DNA from 3 places in the Brachybacterium vulturis genome. Region 1 is predicted to be linked to each of the others. Evidence: predicted binding sites of a transcription regulator. Region 1 holds the regulator's gene; each other region holds the start of a gene.
What was found. The regulator HrcA, encoded in region 1, represses chaperone genes, less so after heat shock. The targets are predictions, from matches to a motif close to TTNGCACTCGNNNNNNNCGAGTGCNAA.
Positions count from the first base shown of each region.

Region 2: a site for HrcA is predicted at 3,991-4,017, ahead of groES (co-chaperone GroES). Genes of this name have one in related genera too.
Region 3: a site for HrcA is predicted at 3,328-3,354, ahead of groL (chaperonin GroEL). Genes of this name have one in related genera too.

Region 1 is NZ_CP023563.1:2,281,201-2,287,689, reverse strand. Features, by position in the region: gene CFK38_RS10245 (prepilin peptidase) at 1-304, shown strand, start outside; gene CFK38_RS10240 (16S rRNA (uracil(1498)-N(3))-methyltransferase) at 388-1,176, opposite strand; gene dnaJ (molecular chaperone DnaJ) at 1,213-2,340, opposite strand; gene hrcA (heat-inducible transcriptional repressor HrcA) at 2,443-3,480, opposite strand; gene CFK38_RS10225 (DUF3097 domain-containing protein) at 3,626-4,507, shown strand; gene CFK38_RS10220 (DUF4870 domain-containing protein) at 4,664-5,428, shown strand; gene CFK38_RS10215 (iron chaperone) at 5,498-5,878, opposite strand; gene hemW (radical SAM family heme chaperone HemW) at 5,901-6,489, opposite strand, start outside.
Region 2 is NZ_CP023563.1:3,372,497-3,378,985, reverse strand. Features, by position in the region: gene CFK38_RS15205 (molybdopterin molybdotransferase MoeA) at 1-965, shown strand, start outside; gene moaC (cyclic pyranopterin monophosphate synthase MoaC) at 962-1,495, shown strand; gene CFK38_RS15195 (MogA/MoaB family molybdenum cofactor biosynthesis protein) at 1,492-2,040, shown strand; gene CFK38_RS15190 (molybdenum cofactor biosynthesis protein MoaE) at 2,037-2,600, shown strand; gene CFK38_RS15185 (metallophosphoesterase family protein) at 2,600-3,475, shown strand; gene CFK38_RS17220 (hypothetical protein) at 3,554-3,724, opposite strand; gene groES (co-chaperone GroES) at 4,178-4,474, shown strand; gene groL (chaperonin GroEL) at 4,489-6,075, shown strand; gene CFK38_RS15165 (hypothetical protein) at 6,306-6,489, shown strand, end outside.
Region 3 is NZ_CP023563.1:3,484,922-3,491,410, reverse strand. Features, by position in the region: gene CFK38_RS15680 (variant leucine-rich repeat-containing protein) at 1-1,238, opposite strand, end outside; gene CFK38_RS15675 (uracil-DNA glycosylase) at 1,442-2,119, opposite strand; gene CFK38_RS15670 (DUF3263 domain-containing protein) at 2,262-2,603, shown strand; gene CFK38_RS15665 (LytR C-terminal domain-containing protein) at 2,665-3,261, shown strand; gene groL (chaperonin GroEL) at 3,539-5,182, shown strand; gene CFK38_RS15655 (energy-coupling factor transporter transmembrane component T family protein) at 5,343-6,173, opposite strand; gene CFK38_RS15650 (energy-coupling factor transporter ATPase) at 6,170-6,489, opposite strand, start outside.

The DNA.
Region 1 (6,489 bases):
CCCGGACTGGGCGCTGCTGGGCCGGGCACTGCTGGCCGGGATGGTCGTGATGGTCGTGTACCTGGTCCTGGCCCTGATCTCCCCCGCCGGGCTCGGGATGGGGGACGTGAAGTTCTCGGGCCTGCTGGGACTCGCGCTCGGCTGGGCCGGGTGGCAGTCCGTGATACTGGGCGTGCTCGCCGCTTTCGTGCTCAACGCCGTGATCGCGCTGCTGGTGATGGTGGTCCGCCGGGACCGTCGCGGCGAGGTGCCCTTCGGCCCGGCGATGGTGGCCGGGACCGCGCTCGCGCTCGCGGTCACCTGAGCGGCTCGTCCCTCACCAGTTCGTCGCTCAGCCCCAGCTCTCCCGCTGATCTCCTCCCGGCTCGTCCCTCGCCGGTTCGTCGCTCAGCCCCAGCGACCCACCAGAGCGCTGAGCACCGCGATCGCGGCGGGTCCCGCAGTCGAGGAGCGCAGCACCTCGGGCCCCAGCAGCACGGAACGAGCCCCTGCCTCGCGCAGCTGCTCGAGCTCCGCAGTGTCGATCCCGCCCTCGGGGCCGACGATCACCAGGATCTCCTCGACCCCGTCCTCGCTCGCCGAGCGCAGCTGAGCGGCGAGGCTCATCACACCCACGGATTCCTGCTCGTGCAGCACCAGCACCAGGGCGCCGTCGGCCGCTCGTCCTTCCAGGTCGGCGACCAGCTGCGCGGTGGTGACCGGTTCGCCGACCGCCGGGATCCCCGGCCGGCGGCACTGCTTCACCGCTGCGCGCACGGTCGCCTCCCACTTGGCGCGGCCCTTGCGCAGCTTCTCCCCGCGCCAGACGGACACCGAGCGCCGCGCGATCCACGGCACCACGGCGTCGACGCCGAGCTCGGTGGCCGATTCGACGGCCTGCTCGTCACGGCCTCCGGTGGCCAGGGCCTGCACCAGGGTGAGGCGCGGCAGGCGCTGCACGGCGGGCGTGGGATCCGCGAGCAGGCGCAGGTCCAGCGCCTCCTTGCGAGCGGCGGTCACCTCGGCGAGGACCTGACGGCCCGGGGCATCGGTGAGCAGCACCTGCTCCCCCACCCCGATCCGGGCGACCTTCGCGGCATGGCGGCCCTCATCGCCCGCCAGCTCCAGCGAGTCACCGGCGACGGCGGAGGCCAGCGCCTCATCGAGGATGAGGAAGCCCGGCGGCGTGGTGGGCATCAGGTGCTCTCCGGTCGTCTCAGATGCAGGTCGGGCTCAGAACTCGCGCAGGCGCTCGCGGAGCTTCGCGAACGGTCCCCGCTGCCCCTTGGAGCGGCGGGTGGTCTCGTCCCCGCGCAGCGCGGCCAGCTGCTCCAGCAGGTCCCGCTCCTCGTCGGTGAGCGAGGAGGGCACGTCCACATCGAGCACCACGCGGATGTCGCCGCGCCGCTCACGGCGCAGCGGCGTCACACCGAGCCCCTTGAGGGTGATCTCCTCGCCGGGCTGGGAGCCGGGGCGCACGTCCAGCTCCTGCTCGCCGTCGAAGGTGTCCAACGGGATGGTGGCGCCGAGCGCGGCGGTGGTCATGGGCACCGCGATGGTGGTCACCAGATCGTCGCCGTGGCGATCGAACATCTCATGGTCGGTGACGGTGAGCTCGACGAAGAGATCGCCCGAGGGACCGCCGGCCTCGCCGGTCTCGCCCTCGCCGCGCAGCTGGATGCGGGTGCCGTTCTCCACGCCGGAGGGGATGCGGACGGTCACGCTGCGCTCGGTGGCGGTGCGGCCGTGGCCGGAGCACTCGGTGCAGGGGCTCTCGATGACGTCGCCGTGGCCGTCGCAGGTGGGGCACGGCGCCATGGTGACCATCTGGCCCAGCAGCGACTGGGCGACCCGCTGCACATGGCCCGAGCCGGAGCAGGCGGTGCAGCGCGTGGGGCTGGTGCCCGGCTCGCAGCAGGAGCCGGAGCAGCGCTCGCACAGCACGGCGGTGCGGAAGGTGACCTCCTCCTCGGTGCCGAAGACGACGTCGCGCAGCTCGATCCGGACCCGGCGCAGCACATCCCCGCCGCGGCGCTGGCGCGGCACGGGGCCCTGGCTGCGGCCGCGCATCCCGGAGGCGCCGGCGAACATGTCGAAGATGTCGTTGAAGTCGAAACCGGCCCCGCCGCCGCCGGGGAATCCGCCCATGCCCGGGCCGCCGCCCATGTCGTACTGACGGCGCTTGTCCGCATTGGCGAGGGTCTCGTAGGCCTGGGAGACCCGTTTGAACTTCTCGGCGGCCTCCGGATCCGGGTTCACGTCCGGATGCAGGGTGCGGGCGAGCTTGCGGTACGCCTTCTTGATCTCGTCGGTCGATGCCTCGCGGGAGACGCCGAGCAGGTCGTAGTAGTCCTCGTTCACAGGGGTGGATTCCTTCGCAGGGAGTCGGGGTGGCCGGGCCGCAGCGAGCGGCGGGCGGAGACAGGGGTCGAGCGGGGCGGGCCCGGTGGACCCACGGCGCTCCTATTCGAGGTAGCGGGAGACGTAGCGGGCGATGGCCTGGACCGTGGAGATGCCGGTGACGTAGTCCATCCGGCGGGGGCCGAGGATCGCCAGATGGGATCCCGCCCCGTAGCCGGCGCCGACCACGGCGGTGGAGTGCAGGGCACGGTCCTCGAGCTCCGAGCCGATGCGCACCTCGACGGCCCCCGGGGAGACGTGCATCGCGGTGAACAGGCGCAGCAGCACCAGCTGCTCCTCGAGCACGTCCAGCAGCGGTTCGACATCGCGGGCGAAGTCCTGCGCGGAGCGGGCGATGTTCGAGGTGCCGGCCATCATGATGCGGTCCTCGGCGCGGTTCGCGGCCAGGGCCACGAGGCTCTCGGCCACCTCGGCGGCGGCCGCGCGCTCGGGCGGCGACAGCGACTCGAGGTACTCGCCCAGCGGCACCGTGAGATCGGTGACCTCCCGGCCAGCGACGACCCGGTTCAGATGGTCGCGCAGGACCGCGTAGTACTCCGCCGGCCTGCCCGCCATGACCGGGACGGTGCGCTGGTCCACCCGCCCGGACTCCAGGATCAGCACCACCAGGAGCAGGGAGTCGGCCACCTTGACCAGTTCGACGTGGCGGATCCTCGCCTGCCGGCGCGCGGGGTACTGCACCATGGCGACCTGCTGTGTGAGCTGTGCGAGCAGACGCACGGTGCGGGCCAGCAGGTCCTCGACGTCGCCGGCGTCCTCGAGCAGGGCACGGATCGCCCGACGCTCGGGGGCCGACAGCGGCTTGATGGTGGCCACGTGGTCGACGAAGGCGCGGTAGCCCTTGTCGGTGGGGACCCTGCCGGCGGAGGTGTGGGGCTGATGGATCAGCCCCTCCTCCTCCAGCAGCGACATGTCGTTGCGCACGGTCGCGGCGGACACGCCGAGCTCGTGCCGCTCCAGCAGCGACTTGGAGCCGACGGGCTCGCGGGTGGCGACGTAGTCCTCGACGATCGCGCCGAGGATATGGAGCTTGCGGTCCTCCGTCTCCCTCACCTCCTGCGCTGCGTGCTGTCGTCTCATGGTCGGGGCGGATGCGTGTCCGGTACGGTCGGTGTCCGGAAACGTGGCCGGTCCAGACTGGCACTCTGCCGTGCCAAGTGCCAATCGTACGCCGCCCCGGCGCGCTGCGCAGGGAGGCGTTCGCCACGGGTGTACGGTGTCGCGCGTGCCTGCGAACTTCCCCGACCGGTACGGCCGCGACGTGCTGTCCGCCGGTCCCCCCGCCCACCATCGTCGCCGTCCCGTCGCCCAGGAGGTCCCCGCTCGACGGGACCTGGTCGTCGAGGAGGCCTCGACCGGTTTCACCGGTGCCATCACCCGGGTCGAGAAGATCGCGGGCGAGCTGGTGGTCGAGCTCGAGAACGGCCGCGGCACGCGCCGCACGTTCCCGCTCGGACCCGGATTCATGATCGACGGGAAGCCCGTGGTGCTCCACCGCCCCCTCGCCGCGGCCCCGACCGGCCCGGTGCGCCGGCGCTCGGCCTCGGGCTCGGTCTACGTCGAGGGCGCGCAGGCCCGCACCGCGCGCGCCTCCCGGATCTGGGTCGAGGGCACCCATGACGCCGAACTGGTGCAGAAGGTCTGGGGCCATGACCTGCGCATCGAGGGGATCGTCGTCGAGCAGCTCGAGGGCGCGGACAACCTCGCCGAGCGAGTGCGCGAGTTCGGCCCCGCGCCGGATCGACGGCTCGGGATCCTCGTGGATCACCTGGTGAAGGGCTCGAAGGAGTCCCGCATCGCCGCCGAGGTGAGGGCTCTGCCGGGGGCCCGCGGCAACGTCACCGTGCTCGGCCACCCCTACGTCGACGTGTGGCAGGCGGTCAAGCCCGCGCGGGTGGGTCTGCGCGAGTGGCCGCACGTCCCCAAGGGCACGGACATCAAGGTCGGCTCCCTCGCGGCGCTCGGCTGGCCGCGCGCCGACAAGGCCGACATCGGCCTGGGCTGGAAGCGGATCCTGTCGACCGTGCGCTCCTATGCGGACGTCGAGCCGACCCTCTCGGGCCGCATCGAGGAGCTCATCGACTTCGTGACCGTCGACCCGTCCTGACCGTCGACCCGTCCTGACCGTCGCAGGCCCCCTGTCTGGGGGCTATCCCCCACACGATCCGGCGGTTCGCCACGGTGACGACGCCGCGGATGCTCTCTAGGCTGGATCCATCAGCCCGCCGCCGGCTCCCTGCCGGCCCGTGACGAAGAAGGAATCATGAGCCAGACACCGCACCCCCACGATCCGTATGCCGCCGAGCCCGGCGGTCCGGACGCCCCGCGGCCCCCGCAGGCGGAGCAGGGCGCTCCGACCTCCGATCCGAACCTCCATCCGCACGATCCCTACGCCTACGACGCCGACGCCGACGCCGCGAGGAACCACCCCCTGGACATCGACGCCGCCCCGGCCTCGCAGCCGGCACCGCAGGCTCCGGCGCAGCAGCCGTCCCCGGGCGGGCAGGCTCCGTACGCCGCACCGGCTCCGCACGCCCAGCAGGCACCCCATGGCCAGCAGGCACCCTACGGCTCCGGGCCGGCAGCGCAGGGCGAGAACCTGCCGCCGGCCGGCACCCCGGGGATCTACGACGGGCCGCTGACCGGGCAGGCCGTGAGCCAGTCGGACTCGCGCCTGTGGGCGACGATCGCCCAGGCCGCGGTCGCCGTCGGGCACGTGGTCAGCTGGGGCTTCCTCGGCTGGGTGGGCCCGCTGGTCGTCTACCTGATGTACAAGGACCGGGACCGCTTCGTGCGCTTCCACTCCGCCGAGGCGCTGAACGGTGCGATCGCGGTGTTCGCCGCCCAGATCGTCCTGACCATCGTGATCACCATCCTGACCATCTTCACCTTCGGGATCGCCACGATCCTGTACCCGCTGGTCGGTCTGCCGGCCCTGGTGCAGCTGGTGTTCTCGATCATCGGCGCGGTCAAGGCGAACCGGGGCGAGTACTGGAACTACCCGGTCAACCTCCGTCTGGTGAAGTGAGCGTCGCGGCCTCCGCCGCCCGCTGACCGTGCACGCCCCTGAGATCGCTCGCCGATCTCGGGGGCGTTCTCACATCCAGTTCACGCCCTCGTCCTCGAACTCGCGCAGGCGATGGGTGATCATACGGCGCAGCAGCGGCACCGGCACCGGGGCGACATAGGGCAGCTTGACGCTCCCCTTGCCCGTCTCGAAGGCGGCCAGCTCCTCGGCGAAGGCCTCGCGCGTGCTGGGGGTGAACGTGACGTTCGCGTGGCGACGGTGCGCACTGCAGACGAACAGGATGGTGCCCCGCGGATGCACGAAGGCCGGGGCGCCCCACTTCATGGCCTCGTCCGCCTCGGGCACGGTCTCCCGGGCCACGGCCCGCAGCTCCCGCATCCGCGCAGCGGCAGGCTCATCGAGCCGCGCGATGTACTCGTCGATCGTGGCAGGCTTCGCAGCAGCGGTCATGGTCCCAGTCTGCCCCGAGCCGTCAGGGCACCAGGTCCCGGATCACCGCGTCGGCCAGCAGACGCCCGCTGCGGGTCAGCACCGCCCGGCCGGCCTCGAGGGCGGCGGGCTCGAGGTGCCCGCGGTCGCGGTGCACGGCGAGCATCCGCCGGCGGTCGACCGGGACCACCTCGACGGCGAGGCCGTCGGCGATCCGCAGCTCGAGCATGATCCGCTCGACCAGCCGGTCCTCGGCGGTGACCTGCTCGGAGTCCGCCACCGGCATCTCCCCCGCGGCGAGCATCCTCGCGTAGCGGCTGGGGTGCTTCACGTTCCAGGCACGCAGTCCGTCGCGGTGGCGGTGGGCGCCGGGTCCGATCCCCCACCAGTCGGTGCCGCGCCAGTAGGCGAGGTTGTGGCGGGAGCGCTGGGCCGGGGTGCGGGACCAGTTGGAGACCTCGTACCAGGACAGCCCGTCGGCCCTCGCGAGATCGTCGACGAGCTCGTACTTGTCGGCCATGTCGTCGGGATCGGGGGCCGTGAGCTCGCCGCGGCGCAGCTGCCGGGCCATCGCCGTGTTGCCCTCGATGATCAGCGAGTACGCGGACATGTGGTCGACTCCGCAGGCCAGC
Region 2 (6,489 bases), 1.1 Mb from region 1:
CGATCATGACCGGGGCCCCGATCCCTGCGGGCGCGGAGCTGGTGATCCCGGTCGAGGAGAGCGCCCCGGGCCGCTTCACGCCCTCGGCGCTGGCGGAGTCCACCGTCGCACTCGCCCCCACGGCCGTCGAACCCGGACGCTTCGTGCGTCGCCGCGGCTCGGACACCCGTCGCGGCGACACCGTGCTGCGCGAGCAGCGCCTGCTGACCCCGCCACGGATCGCGCACCTCGCCGCCTGCGGGATCCGTGAGGTGGAGGTGCTGGCACCGGTGCGGACGATCGTGCTGTCCACCGGGTCCGAGGTCCGCGCCGCCGGGGAGGGCGCCCCCGACCCCGGTGCTCTGTTCGATGCCAACGGTCCGGGACTCGCCGCCGCGCTCGCCGAGGCCGGCGCCGAGGTGGTGCACACCGGCGCCGTGCCCGACGACGCCGCGGCGCTGCTGGAGCACCTGCACGCGCAGATCCTCGCCCACGACGCCGACCTCGTCGTCACCAGCGGCGGTGTGAGCATGGGAGCGATCGAGGTGGTCCGTCACGCCGCCGAGCACGACGGCGTCGTCCTCGCCTTCCCCACGATCGCGATGCAGCCCGGCGGCCCGCAGGGCATCGGCACCCTCGAGGTCGCCGGACGCCGTGTGCCCTGGCTGGCCTTCCCCGGCAACCCCGTCTCCGCGCTGCTCAGCTGCGAGCTGATCGCCCGGCCCGCCCTCGGCGCCCCGTCCCGTCGGCGGCTGCGACTGCCGCTCCGGCTCGAGGCCGAGGAGCCCTCGCCGCCGGGACTGGACCAGTACCGTCGGGCCCGGGTGCTCCCCTCGGGGCGGGTGCGCCTGGTGGGCGGGGCCTCCTCGCACCTCCTGGGCGGATACGCCGCCGCCGACGCCCTGGTGCTGGTGCCCCGCGGCACCGCCGTGGTGCACGACGGCGACGAGCTCGAGACCCTGCTGATCCCCGGAGGAGACTCATGAACGATCTGTCCCACGTGCGGGCCGACGGCTCCGCCCATATGGTCGATGTGACCGACAAGGCCGTCACCTCCCGCGAGGCGAGCGCCCGCGCGGTGCTGCGCACCCGCCCCGACGTCGTCGACCGCATCGCCAGCGGCGACCTGCCCAAGGGGGAGGCCCTGGCCACCGCCCGGATCGCGGGCATCATGGGCGCCAAGCGCACCCCCGAGCTGATCCCGCTGTGCCATCCGCTGCCGCTGTCCGGGGTGGAGCTGGACCTGGTGCCCCGCGAGGACCGCGTGGAGATCACCGCCCGGGTGCGCACCATGGGCGTCACCGGCGTCGAGATGGAGGCGCTGACCGCCGCGACCGTCGCCGCACTGACCGTCTACGACATGATCAAGGCGGTCGACCACCTGGCCACCATCGACGGCGTGCAGGTGCTGACGAAGTCCGGCGGCCGCAGCGGGGACTGGACCCGCGCCGACGCCGAGGCGCGCGCGCCGCAGACGGCCCCTGACATCACGGCGGCAGGGGAGGAGCGAGGATGAAGCACATCCCGGCCCGACGCACCGACGCGGACTGCGCCGTGCGCGAGGACCCGGCGCAGATCCCGGCCCTGCGCGGCACCGCCCGGGTCATCATCGCCTCCACCCGCGCCGCCGACGGCAGCTACGAGGACCGCACCGGGCCGCACCTGGTGCAGTGGCTGCGGGCCCGCGGCCTCGACGCCGTCGACAAGCAGGTGGTCAGCGACGGCCCCGAGGTCGGCCGCGCCCTCGCCGCCGCCCTCGGGGACGGCATCGACATCATCGTCACCTCCGGAGGCACCGGGATCAGCCCCACCGATGTCACCCCGGAGCAGACCGCGCCCCTGATCGAGCGGGAGATGCCGGGGATCCTCGAGGAGGTGCGCCGGCGCGGAGCGCAGAAGATCGCGACCGCCCTGCTCAGCCGCGGCCTCGCCGGGATGGCCGGGCGCAGCTTCGTGGTCAACCTGCCCGGCTCCCGCGGCGGTGTGGAGGACGGCATCTCCGTGCTCGACCCGCTGCTGGACCATCTGTTGGAGCAGCGCGACGGAGGAGACCACGCATGACGGGCACCGGAACCCCTGCCGCCGGAGCGGGCAGCACCGGGCGGACGCAGCCCGACCCGACCCGCGGCGCCACCCCCTTCGGGGCCGACGGCCAGGATCTGCGCATCGCGGGGGACCCCACGATGGGCGATGCCGCCCAGCGGGCCCGCTGCGCCGAGATCAGCCAGGAGCCGCTCGCTGCGGAGCGGATGATCGCCGCGGTCACCGATCCCCGCTGCGGAGCGGTGGTCACCTTCGACGGCGTGGTGCGCGACCACGACGGCGGGCGCGGCGTGGAGCGATTGGAGTACTCCGCGCACCCCAGCGCGGGCGAGGTCATCACCGCGGTGGCCCGCGAGATCGCCGACCGCTATCCGGACACGCTGGTCGCCGTCGCCCACCGCCACGGTCCCCTGGTGATCGGGGACTCGGCCCTGGTGTGCGCCGTCGCCGCCCCGCACCGCAAGCAGGCCTTCACCGCCTGCGACGACCTGGTGGACACCGTCAAGCAGCGGGTGCCGATCTGGAAGCACCAGGTCTTCGACGACGGCGGGACCGAATGGGTGGGGGCGCTGGGCTGATGCGCATCCTCCACCTCAGCGACACCCACGTGTACGGCGACCCCGCTGCCCGCCACTACGACCGCATCGACACCGCCGCGGCTCTCCGCGGAGTGCTCTCCAGGCTCCAGGGGCTCCGCGACATCGACGCCGTGGTCCACACCGGGGACGCCTCCGAGGACGGCACGCTCGAGAGCTACCGTCGGCTGCACGAGATCCTCGATCCCTTCGCCGCCGCCTGGGGCGCGCCGCTGGCCGTGGTGATGGGCAATCACGACGTCTCCTCCGTCTACGGGGACGGCGTCGCCCCCGGGCAGCGCGTGGCCGAGCGGCAGGACCGGGTGGTCCCGCTGGCAGGAGGGGGCCGTGCGGTGCTGCTGGACACCAGCGTCCCGCGCGCGGGGTACGGGCATCTGGAGGCGGAGCAGCGCGACTGGCTCGGCACGGTGCTGGCCGAGCCCGCGCCGGCCGGGACGGTGCTCGCGCTCCACCATCCTCCGCTGGTCGCCGCGACGCCGTTGCAGCGTGCCCTGGATCTCGACGGGCTCGCAGAGCTCGGCGCGGTCCTGGCGGGCACGGACGTGCGGATCGTGCTCGCCGGGCACTACCACCATGCGATGACCGGGTCGATCGCCGGGATCCCGGTCCACGTCGCCCCGGGCGTCGCCAATGTCGTCGACCCCCTCACGGAGGGCGCCGACGAGCAGGCCCTGGCGCTGTCCGGGGTGAGCGTGATCGACCTGGGGGAGGGGCCGCCGCAGGTGCTCAGCGCAGTGCACCCGAACCGGGGGGACACGCTCGAGGAGGTGGGGCGGCCGGTGTACAGCTTCAGCCCCGACCAGGTCGCGCGGATCATCGCTGCGGCGGGGCGCGGAGCCGAGCGCCGCTCCCGCTGATCGGCGACTGCCGCCCCGGACAGGCGAAAGCCCCTGCAGACGGGGTCTGCAAGGGCGTCGACGAATGAGCTGCGGCGGTCAGCGACCCATGCCGATGGAACTGATCCCCTGGCTGGAGCGAGCCTTGCTCAGGGCGGCGTAGTCCGCGCCGAGACGGGTGCCCCCGAGGTGCTGGCGCTCGACGTCCTGGCCCTGCATGCGGTCGGACATGCGCTCGAGCGCGGCGCTGAGAGTGCGGAGGAAAGTCATGATCCAGGGTCCCTTCGGTGCGGAGTGCGGTGAGTGGCCGGGCTCCTGGTGCGCAGGAGCATCGGCGTTCTCGATGACTCCTTCTTATCCTGTGGACACGGGTGGAGTCACGAGTCCGCGGTCCACAAGTTGCCCGGTTCACAAAAAGTATGTGACCTGGTGCTCTTCGACCGTCCGGGGGGCGATGAGCGGGGGAGCGGCGATGCCTCGACCGGGAGGGAGGACGCCGGGATGCGCGGTGCCGGCAGGGGCGCCGGGGCCGCGATTTAGCACTCACCTTGCGTGAGTGCCAGCGAGGTCCTAGAGTTGCGCCGTTGGCAGTCGACGGCCGAGAGTGCCAGAGACTGCCGCAGAGGGATCTACCCCGGTCGGCACCGCGACGACGATCGGGAACGGGTCCCGCCACCCAAGAACTCACGCAGAGTCACATCTCTTCATGAAGGAGTGAGCCGCATGTCGGTCTCCATCAAGCCCCTCGAGGATCGCGTCGTCGTCAAGCCCCTCGAGGCCGAGCAGACCACCGCCTCCGGCCTGGTCATCCCGGACACCGCGAAGGAGAAGCCCCAGGAGGGCGAGGTCGTCGCCGTCGGCGCCGGCCGTTTCGACGACAAGGGCGAGCGCGTGCCCATGGACGTCAAGGTCGGCGACAAGGTCGTCTTCTCCAAGTACGGCGGCACCGAGCTCAAGTACGGCAACGACGAGTACCTCGTGCTCGGCGCCCGTGACATCCTCGCGATCATCGAGAACTGAGCGGACTGAACCTTATGCCAAAGGAGATCCTGTACAACGAGGACGCGCGTCGCGCCCTCGAGCGCGGTGTCGACAAGCTCGCGAACACCGTCAAGGTGACGCTCGGCCCCAAGGGTCGCAACGTCGTCCTGGACAAGAAGTGGGGCGCCCCCACCATCACCAACGACGGCGTGACCATCGCCCGTGAGATCGAGCTCGAGGACTCCTACGAGAACCTCGGCGCGCAGCTCACGAAGGAGGTCGCGACCAAGACCAACGACGTGGCCGGCGACGGCACCACCACCGCCACCGTCCTCGCCCAGGCCATCGTGCACGAGGGCCTGCGCAACGTCACCTCCGGGGCTGCTCCGGCAGCGCTGAAGCGCGGCATCGAGAAGGCCGTGGACGCCCTCTCCGAGAAGCTCGGCGAGATCGCCACCCCGGTCGACGGCAAGGCGCAGATCGCCTCGGTCGCCTCGGTGTCCAGCCAGGACCGCGAGATCGGCGATCTGCTCGCCGAGGCGTTCGACAAGGTCGGCAAGGACGGCGTCATCACGGTGGAGGAGTCCTCCACCACCGCGATGGAGCTGGACTTCACCGAGGGCATGCAGTTCGACAAGGGCTACATCTCCCCGCACTTCGTCACCGACGCGGACCGCCAGGAGACCGTCCTCGAGGGCGCCAACGTGCTGCTGCACCAGGGCAAGATCTCGGCCGTGGCCGACATCCTGCCGCTGCTGGAGAAGGTCGTCGAGGGCGGCAAGCCGCTGTTCATCATCGCGGAGGACGTCGACGGCGAGGCACTGTCCACGCTGGTCGTCAACAAGATCCGCGGCACCTTCAAGGGTGCTGCGGTCAAGGCACCCGCCTTCGGTGATCGCCGCAAGGCGATGCTCCAGGACATCGCGGTGCTCACCGGGGCCCAGGTCGTCACCTCCGACCTCGGTCTGGACCTCAAGACCGTCGGCACCGAGGTGCTCGGCCAGGCCGGCCGCGTCGTCATCACCAAGGACTCCACCACCATCGTGGGTGGCGCCGGTGATGCGCAGGCGGTGGACGATCGCGTCGCGCAGATCCGCGCCGAGATCGAGAACACCGATTCGGACTGGGATCGCGAGAAGCTCCAGGAGCGCCTCGCGAAGCTGGCCGGCGGCGTCTCCGTGATCAAGGTCGGAGCTCACACCGAGGTGGAGCTCAAGGAGAAGAAGATGCGCATCGAGGACGCGGTCTCCGCGACCCGCGCTGCCATCGAGGAGGGCATCGTGGCCGGTGGCGGAAGCGCCATCGTCCAGGCCTCCGCCGTCCTCGCGGACGGTCTCGGGCTCGAGGGCGACGAGGCCGTGGGCGTGCGCGCCGTGGCCCGTGCGGTCGTCGAGCCGCTGCGCTGGATCGCCGAGAACGCGGGGCTCGAGGGCTACGTCGTCGTCGAGAAGGTCAAGGAGGCTCAGACCGGCACCGGTCTGAACGCCGCGACCGGCGAGTACGTCGACCTCGTCTCCGCGGGCATCATCGACCCGGTCAAGGTCACCCGCTCCGCTCTGCGGAACGCGGCCTCGATCGCCGGAATGGTGCTGACCACCGAGACCCTCGTCATCGAGAAGCAGGACGAGGAGCAGGAGTGAGGTCGTGAGCCGTCGCTCGGCACTGCGCTGAGCCGGCTCGCATCGTCCGGGGCGGGCGGCATGGGGAGACCCCTGCCTCCCGCCCCGTCGTCATCCCGGAGGCGCGGGCATCGATACCGGACGCGCTCGGCGCGCCGCATCGTCCGCGCCCCGGCGCGTCACCTCGGGGTGCTCGCCCCTCGGCCTAGGATGGGCTGAGTCACATCACATCGACGGCGGGAGGAGCAGTGGTGATCAGCACGCCCGATGCCGCCTCCCCGGCCCAGGACGGGGATCTGCCCACTCGCACCTTCGGACCGCCCGCGTCCGTGGTGATCGGCACCCTGGTGGTGGGGGTCGTCTTCCTGGTGGTGCTCGAGTTCCTGGTGATCATCAGCTTCGTCGGTCAGAGGCTCTGGCGCGAGCCGGCGCTGA
Region 3 (6,489 bases), 1.2 Mb from region 1:
GTCGCCCGGTTCACCATGAAGCCCTTGCCGGTGAGGGTGTTCCAGCAGGTCATGCCGTCGAAGCGGCTGGTGCAGGCCATATTCCCGTAGGTCGCGCTGTCGTCGTACTCGAGGGTCGCGCCCTCCTCGCTGAGGAAGGACGAGCCGCAGGCGCGGGTGGGATCGCCCTCGGCGACCGTGATCGAGAAGGGCCCGGCCTCGCAGCCCTCGACGCCGCTGCCGCTGTAGTCGTGCTCGAGGACGGAGCAGGACACCGAGTCCTTCTCCAGCAGGCAGGAGATGTTCCCGGTGGGGGAGCGCAGCTCGGTCATCTCGCGCGCGTCCTCGGGGGCGGGGGAGACGGGATCCGGGGTGGACTCCTCCTGCGTGGGTTCCTCCGTCGGCTGCGCGGAGGGGGACTCCTCCGCCGCGGTGGTCGAGCTGTCCCGCTGATACTCCTCGTCATCGCCGGCGAGCCAGGCACGGCCCACCAGTGCCAGGACGAGCACCAGCACCAGCGCGAGCAGCAGGCAGCCGCCGCAGGCGTACCAGGCGCGTCGCCCGCTGCGGGAGCCGTCGTCCTGGTCCGGAGCGCTCTCCGTGGGCGGCGCGCTCTCCGTGGGCGGGGCGCCGACGATCGGGGCGGCGGTGGGTGGATGCGCTCCCGGGGCGGGTGGGGCGTCATAGGTCCAGGGGGCGGAGGCGGCGGCTCCAGCGGCGGCTCCGGTGCCGGGGGAGGCCGGTGGCGGGGTCCCGGCCGTCGGGGACTGCTGGCGGCCCGGGACCTCGACCGGGGCGGCGGGCGTCCCGGTCGGCGGGCCGAGCGGGACCACGGCGGAGTCCTCGGCGATCCGCACCGTGGAGGTCGGGGCCGGCTCCGGGATCTCCTGCGGGGCGGTGTCGGCCCCGGTGGCGGCGACGGAGCTCGTGCCGAGATCGCCCCAGACGGAGCCCTCGTCGTGCTCCTCGGCGCCGGGCTCCCCGGCCTCAGGAGCCTCGGTGCCGGTGTCCTCGGTGCCGGTGTCCGCGGAGCCCGGCTCCTCGCCCGCCTCGGCGGGGTGCTCCCCGTGGGTCTCGTCGTGGGCGCTCTTGGCCCACGGGTTCGTCGCCAGGATCCATCGCCGCGCCACCTCGGGGCATGACGGGTTCAGCACGATCAGCCGGTGGAGCTGAGGATGCTTCTCGGTGAGCTCGAGGAGGCGTTCTGGGCTGGTGCTCGGATCGCCGGCCTCCTGGGCTGCTGAGCGGGGCTCTGCCACCGGGGTCTCCCTTCGTCATGTGCCGCCGGCGGGGTTCCCTCCCGTCGGCGCGTCGAGCCGGGGTCTCGGGCCCGGGGCGACTGCAGACCCCCGAGAATGACACATCGGGCCCGCGAGCGGTTCGCTGGGCGGTGGCAGCGGAGGCATCTCACGGAGACCGTGCTCCGGTCACGCCGCATGGCCCGCCCCGGGCAGGCCCGGGATCAGTCGGGCAGTCGCCAGTCGATCGGGGCCCCGCCCTGCTGCTCGAGCAGCGCGTTCGCGCCCGAGAACGGCCGGGAGCCGAAGAACCCGCGGGAGGCGGACAGCGGGCTGGGGTGGGAGCTCGCGAGGTACGGGACCTCGCCCAGCAGCGGGATCAGCGACTGCGCGTCGCGGCCCCACAGGATCGCCACCAGGGGGCCGCCGCGCGAGGCCAGCGCCCGCAGGGCGTGGTCGGTGATCTCCTCCCAGCCGCGCCGACGGTGCGAGCCCGGCTCCCCGGGGGCGACCGTGAGCACCCGGTTCAGCAGCAGCACGCCCTGGTCCTGCCAGGCGCTGAGGTCCCCGTGCGCGGCGCGGGGGATGCCGAGGTCGCTCTCGAGCTCGGTGAAGATGTTGCCGAGCGAGCGGGGGAGCGGGCGCACGTCGCGCTCCACCGCGAAGGAGAGCCCGATCGGGTGGCCGGGGGTGGGATAGGGGTCCTGGCCGACGATCAGCACCCGCACCTCGGAGAGCGGGCGGGAGAATGCACGCAGCACCTGCTCACGAGCGGGCAGGCAGCCCCGCCCCGCCGCAGCCTCCGCGCGGAGGAACTCCTCGACCCCGGCGAGGCGGTCCCCGACGGGGGCCAGGGCCCGGGCCCAGTCGGCGGCGAGAGTCTCGGTCGGCAGGTGCGGCATGGCCTCAGTCTTCCACCCGCGCCGACGTCCCTCCGCGCCGAGCTCCCCGCTCCCCGCTCCCGTGCGTGACCCGGCTCCCCGCGGCGCCCGAGGGGCGGCGCGCCGCGGACGGGGCGGCTCCGGGCCCCCGTACCCTCGAGGCATGCCCCTCGGTCCTGACTCCTCCGCTGCCCGCGCCCCGCGCGAGGAGGCGCCCGCAGGAGCGACCGAGCGCCCGGGCGTCGCCGCGCCGGGCGACCTCAGCGAGCGCGACCGCCTGATCCTCGCCCTGGAGGGCCGCACCTTCCGCTACGTCGGTGCCAAGGAACGCGCCATCCGCGAGGAGGTCGGCATCTCCAAGGTCGCCTACTACGTGCGGCTGAACGCCCTGCTCGACGAGCCGGCCGCGCTGCGCGCCGCCCCGTCCCTGGTGCACCGGCTGCGCGGTCGCCGCACCTCCGGATCCGGCGGCTCGACGGCCGGCGGGGAGCACCGCGTGGCCTGAGCACCCGGTTCCTGGGCGTGTGCTCTCCACCCAGATCCTGCCGAGCAGGTTTAATGGGCCCGTGGCTGATTCCCAGTATCCGTACCCCCCGGACCGATTCGACGATGAGGCGGACGCCGTGTCCTTCCACGGCGCCCACCGCGCCGAGCTGCCCTTCTGGCGGGAGAACCTGCTGTACATCATCATCATCGGCGCCGCGGTGGTGCTGCTGGTGGTGCTGCTCTTCTTCATCGGGAGCATGGGGGGCAACGGCGACGATCGCGCCGATGACCCCACCGCTGCCGCCTCCGAGAGCGAGGCGGCCGAGACCTCCTCCGAGGAGGCTGAGGGCGAGCCCACGGAGGAGCCGGCCCCGGAGGCCGACAAGTCCACCCCGCTGCTCGTGGTCAATGCCGGCGGGCAGGGCGGTCTGGCCGGCACCTGGCGGGACACCCTCGAGGACGACGGCTGGGAAGATGTGAGCGTCGCCACGGCGGACAACTTCCAGGAGGAGCCGGTGGTCTTCTACCGCGACGAGGAGGATGCGGAGACCGCACAGGCCCTCGCCGCGGAGGTCGGTGCCGGTGAGGCCCGCCAGAGCGACGAGTACAGCGCCCCGGTGACGTACCTGGCGGTCGAGATGCCCGGTGAGGGCGACGAGGGCGGCGACGAGGGCTGAGCGCCTCGCGGCTGTCCGCCCGGAGCGCAGAGTTAGCACTCTCGGCCTCCGAGTGCTTATGATGAGCTGGCACTCGGGCAACGAGAGTGACAGCGCCCTGCGCGCCGCGCTCACGCTCCCGATGGCATGATCGGCCGGCGGTCCGCCGCCTCGCCGACCACGAACATTCCGGCCCCGTGAGGGTGTCGTCACCGTGGGACATGAACACGGTGGTGGCGCTCGTCCGTCGCGGGCACAGGGCCGGGTGGACACCACACCACACGGGAGAGATTCCATCATGGCCAAGCTCATCTCTTACGACGAGGAGGCCCGGCGCGGTCTCGAGCGGGGAATGAACCAGCTCGCCGACGCCGTCAAGGTCACCCTCGGCCCCAAGGGCCGCAACGTCGTGCTCGAGAAGTCCTGGGGCGCACCCACCATCACCAACGACGGCGTGTCGATCGCCAAGGAGATCGAACTCGACGATCCCTACGAGAAGATCGGCGCCGAGCTGGTGAAGGAGGTCGCCAAGAAGACCGACGACATCGCGGGCGACGGCACCACCACCGCCACCGTCCTCGCTCAGGCCCTGGTCAAGGAGGGCCTGCGCAACGTCGCCGCCGGTGCCAACCCGATCGCGCTCAAGCGCGGCATCGACCAGGCCGTGGCCGCGGTCTCGGAGACCCTGCTCGCGCAGGCGCACCCGATCGAGACCAAGGAGCAGATCGCTGCCACCGCCGCCATCTCGGCGGCCGACCCGGCCATCGGCGAGCTCATCGCCGAGGCCCTGGACAAGGTCGGCAAGGAGGGCGTGATCACGGTCGAGGAGTCCAACACCATGGGCCTCGAGCTGGAGCTCACCGAGGGCATGCGGTTCGACAAGGGCTTCATCTCGCCCTACTTCGTCACCGACGCCGACCGTCAGGAGACCGTGCTCGAGGATCCCTACATCCTCCTGCTGTCCTCCAAGGTCTCCTCCGTCAAGGATCTGCTGCCGCTGCTGGAGAAGGTCATCCAGTCCGGCAAGCCGCTGGCGATCATCGCCGAGGACGTCGAGGGCGAGGCTCTCGCGGTCCTCGTCGTCAACAAGCTCAAGGGCTCCTTCAAGTCCGTGGCCGTCAAGGCCCCCGGCTTCGGCGACCGTCGCAAGGCGATGCTCGAGGACATGGCGATCCTCACCGGCGGCCAGGTCATCTCCGAGGAGGTCGGCCTCAAGCTGGAGACCGCTGGTCTCGAGCTGCTGGGCCAGGCGCGCAAGATCGTCGTCACCAAGGACGAGACCACCCTGGTCGAGGGCACCGGCGACGCCGAGCGCATCGCCGCTCGCGTGTCCCAGATCCGCACCGAGATCGAGAACTCCGACTCGGACTACGATCGCGAGAAGCTCCAGGAGCGCCTCGCGAAGCTGGCCGGCGGCGTGGCCGTCATCAAGGCCGGCGCGGCCACCGAGGTGGAGCTCAAGGAGCGCAAGCACCGCATCGAGGATGCCGTGCGCAACGCCAAGGCCGCCGTGGACGAGGGCGTCGTCGCCGGTGGCGGCGTCGCGCTGCTGCAGGCCGGTGCCGACACCTTCGGCAAGCTCATCCTCGAGGGTGACGAGGCCACCGGTGTGAACATCGTCAAGGTCGCCGTCGAGGCCCCGCTCAAGCAGATCGCGGTCAACGCCGGTCTCGAGGGCGGCGTCGTGGCGGAGAAGGTCAAGGGCCTGCCCGTCGGTCAGGGCCTGAACGCCGCGACCGGCGGGTACGAGGACCTGGTCGCCGCCGGGATCATCGACCCGGTCAAGGTCACCCGCTCCGCGCTGCAGAACGCGGCGTCGATCGCGGGCCTGTTCCTCACCACCGAGGCCGTCGTGGCCGACAAGCCGGAGCCCGCTCCGGCCGGCGGTGGCGACGACATGGGCGGCATGGGCGGAATGGGCGGCATGGGCGGCATGATGTGATCCAGCCTCACGGCTGAATCCTGCCGCTCGCACCCGAGCGCTCGACGGGCCCCGATCCTCTTCCGGAGGGTCGGGGCCCGCGCATATCCGGACCGGGCCCCAGCCGGGCAGGCGGGCATCGCGGAGGCGGACGCGCGGCTCGATCAGCGCCGCGACGGGCTCAGGCGAAGGGATTCCAGAATCGCCCGCCGTTGAGCATCAGCAGCACGATCGGCACCATCACCAGCGTCGCTGCGATCACCATCAGCAGAAGGTCCGCGCCGCGGAGCGACGAGCGCACCAGCCAGGTGCGGCCCTTCCCGCGCCCGAAACCACGCAGCTCCATCGCGGCGGAGACCGCCTCGATGCGGTCGAAGGTTCCCAGCAGCAGGGGCATCAGCACCGAGGTGAGGTTCCGGGCCCGGGTGCGGAGCGCGGTGCGTCGCGTGGTGTCGAGCCCGCGCGCCTGCTGTGCCTGGGAGATCGTGCGGAACTCGCGCTGTACGTCGGGAATGTAGCGCAGCGCGAGCGAGACGGCGTACGCCATCCGGTACGGCACCCCGATCCTCGCCAGCGACGAGGCGAACTCCGGGGAGCGGGTGGTGGCCACGAACAGCAGCACGGCGGGCAGGACGGCGAAGTACTTCAGCGTCACGGCGAGCTGGTAGAAGAGCTGTTCGACGGTGACGTCCCAGTGCCACGGGCCGTCCAGCAGCAGGTGCCGGGTGCCGAACAGTTCGCTGCCGTAGCCGGGAGCGAACAGAAAGATCCCGATGTTGTTCAGGATCATGAAGACGAGGATCAGCCACAGCACCACCGCGAGGTCCCGCGGCCGCACCCGGGACAGTCCCCACAGCACGAGCGAGCCGAGAGACACCACGGCGAGATAGCGCACGTCGAAACCGATCATCGCACCCAGCACCACGCCGAGCACGAGCACCAGCTTCGAGACCCCGGAGAGGGCGTGCAGCGGGCCGGGCCGATCGATGTATCCGAGGACGGGGGTGGTCATCGGGACTCCTCCGGTGTCCGGCGAGACTGCCGGTCCGCTGCGACGAAGCGGTGGACGAGAGCGTGGGGATCCGTGATGCCGCAGCGCCGCGCGAGATCGTACAGCCCGGTGGTCACCAGATCGGCCCGACGGGTGAGCTCGGGATCGGTGAGCACGACGGCCGGGTCGGCGTCAGCGAGCAGCATCCCACCGGAGAGGACCAGCACCCGATCGGTGTACTCGAGGGCGAGGTGCATGTCATGGGTGATGAGCACGACCGTGGTGCCGGAGCCGTTGACCTGGCGAAGGAACTCCATGAACTCCGTGTAGTGGGCGA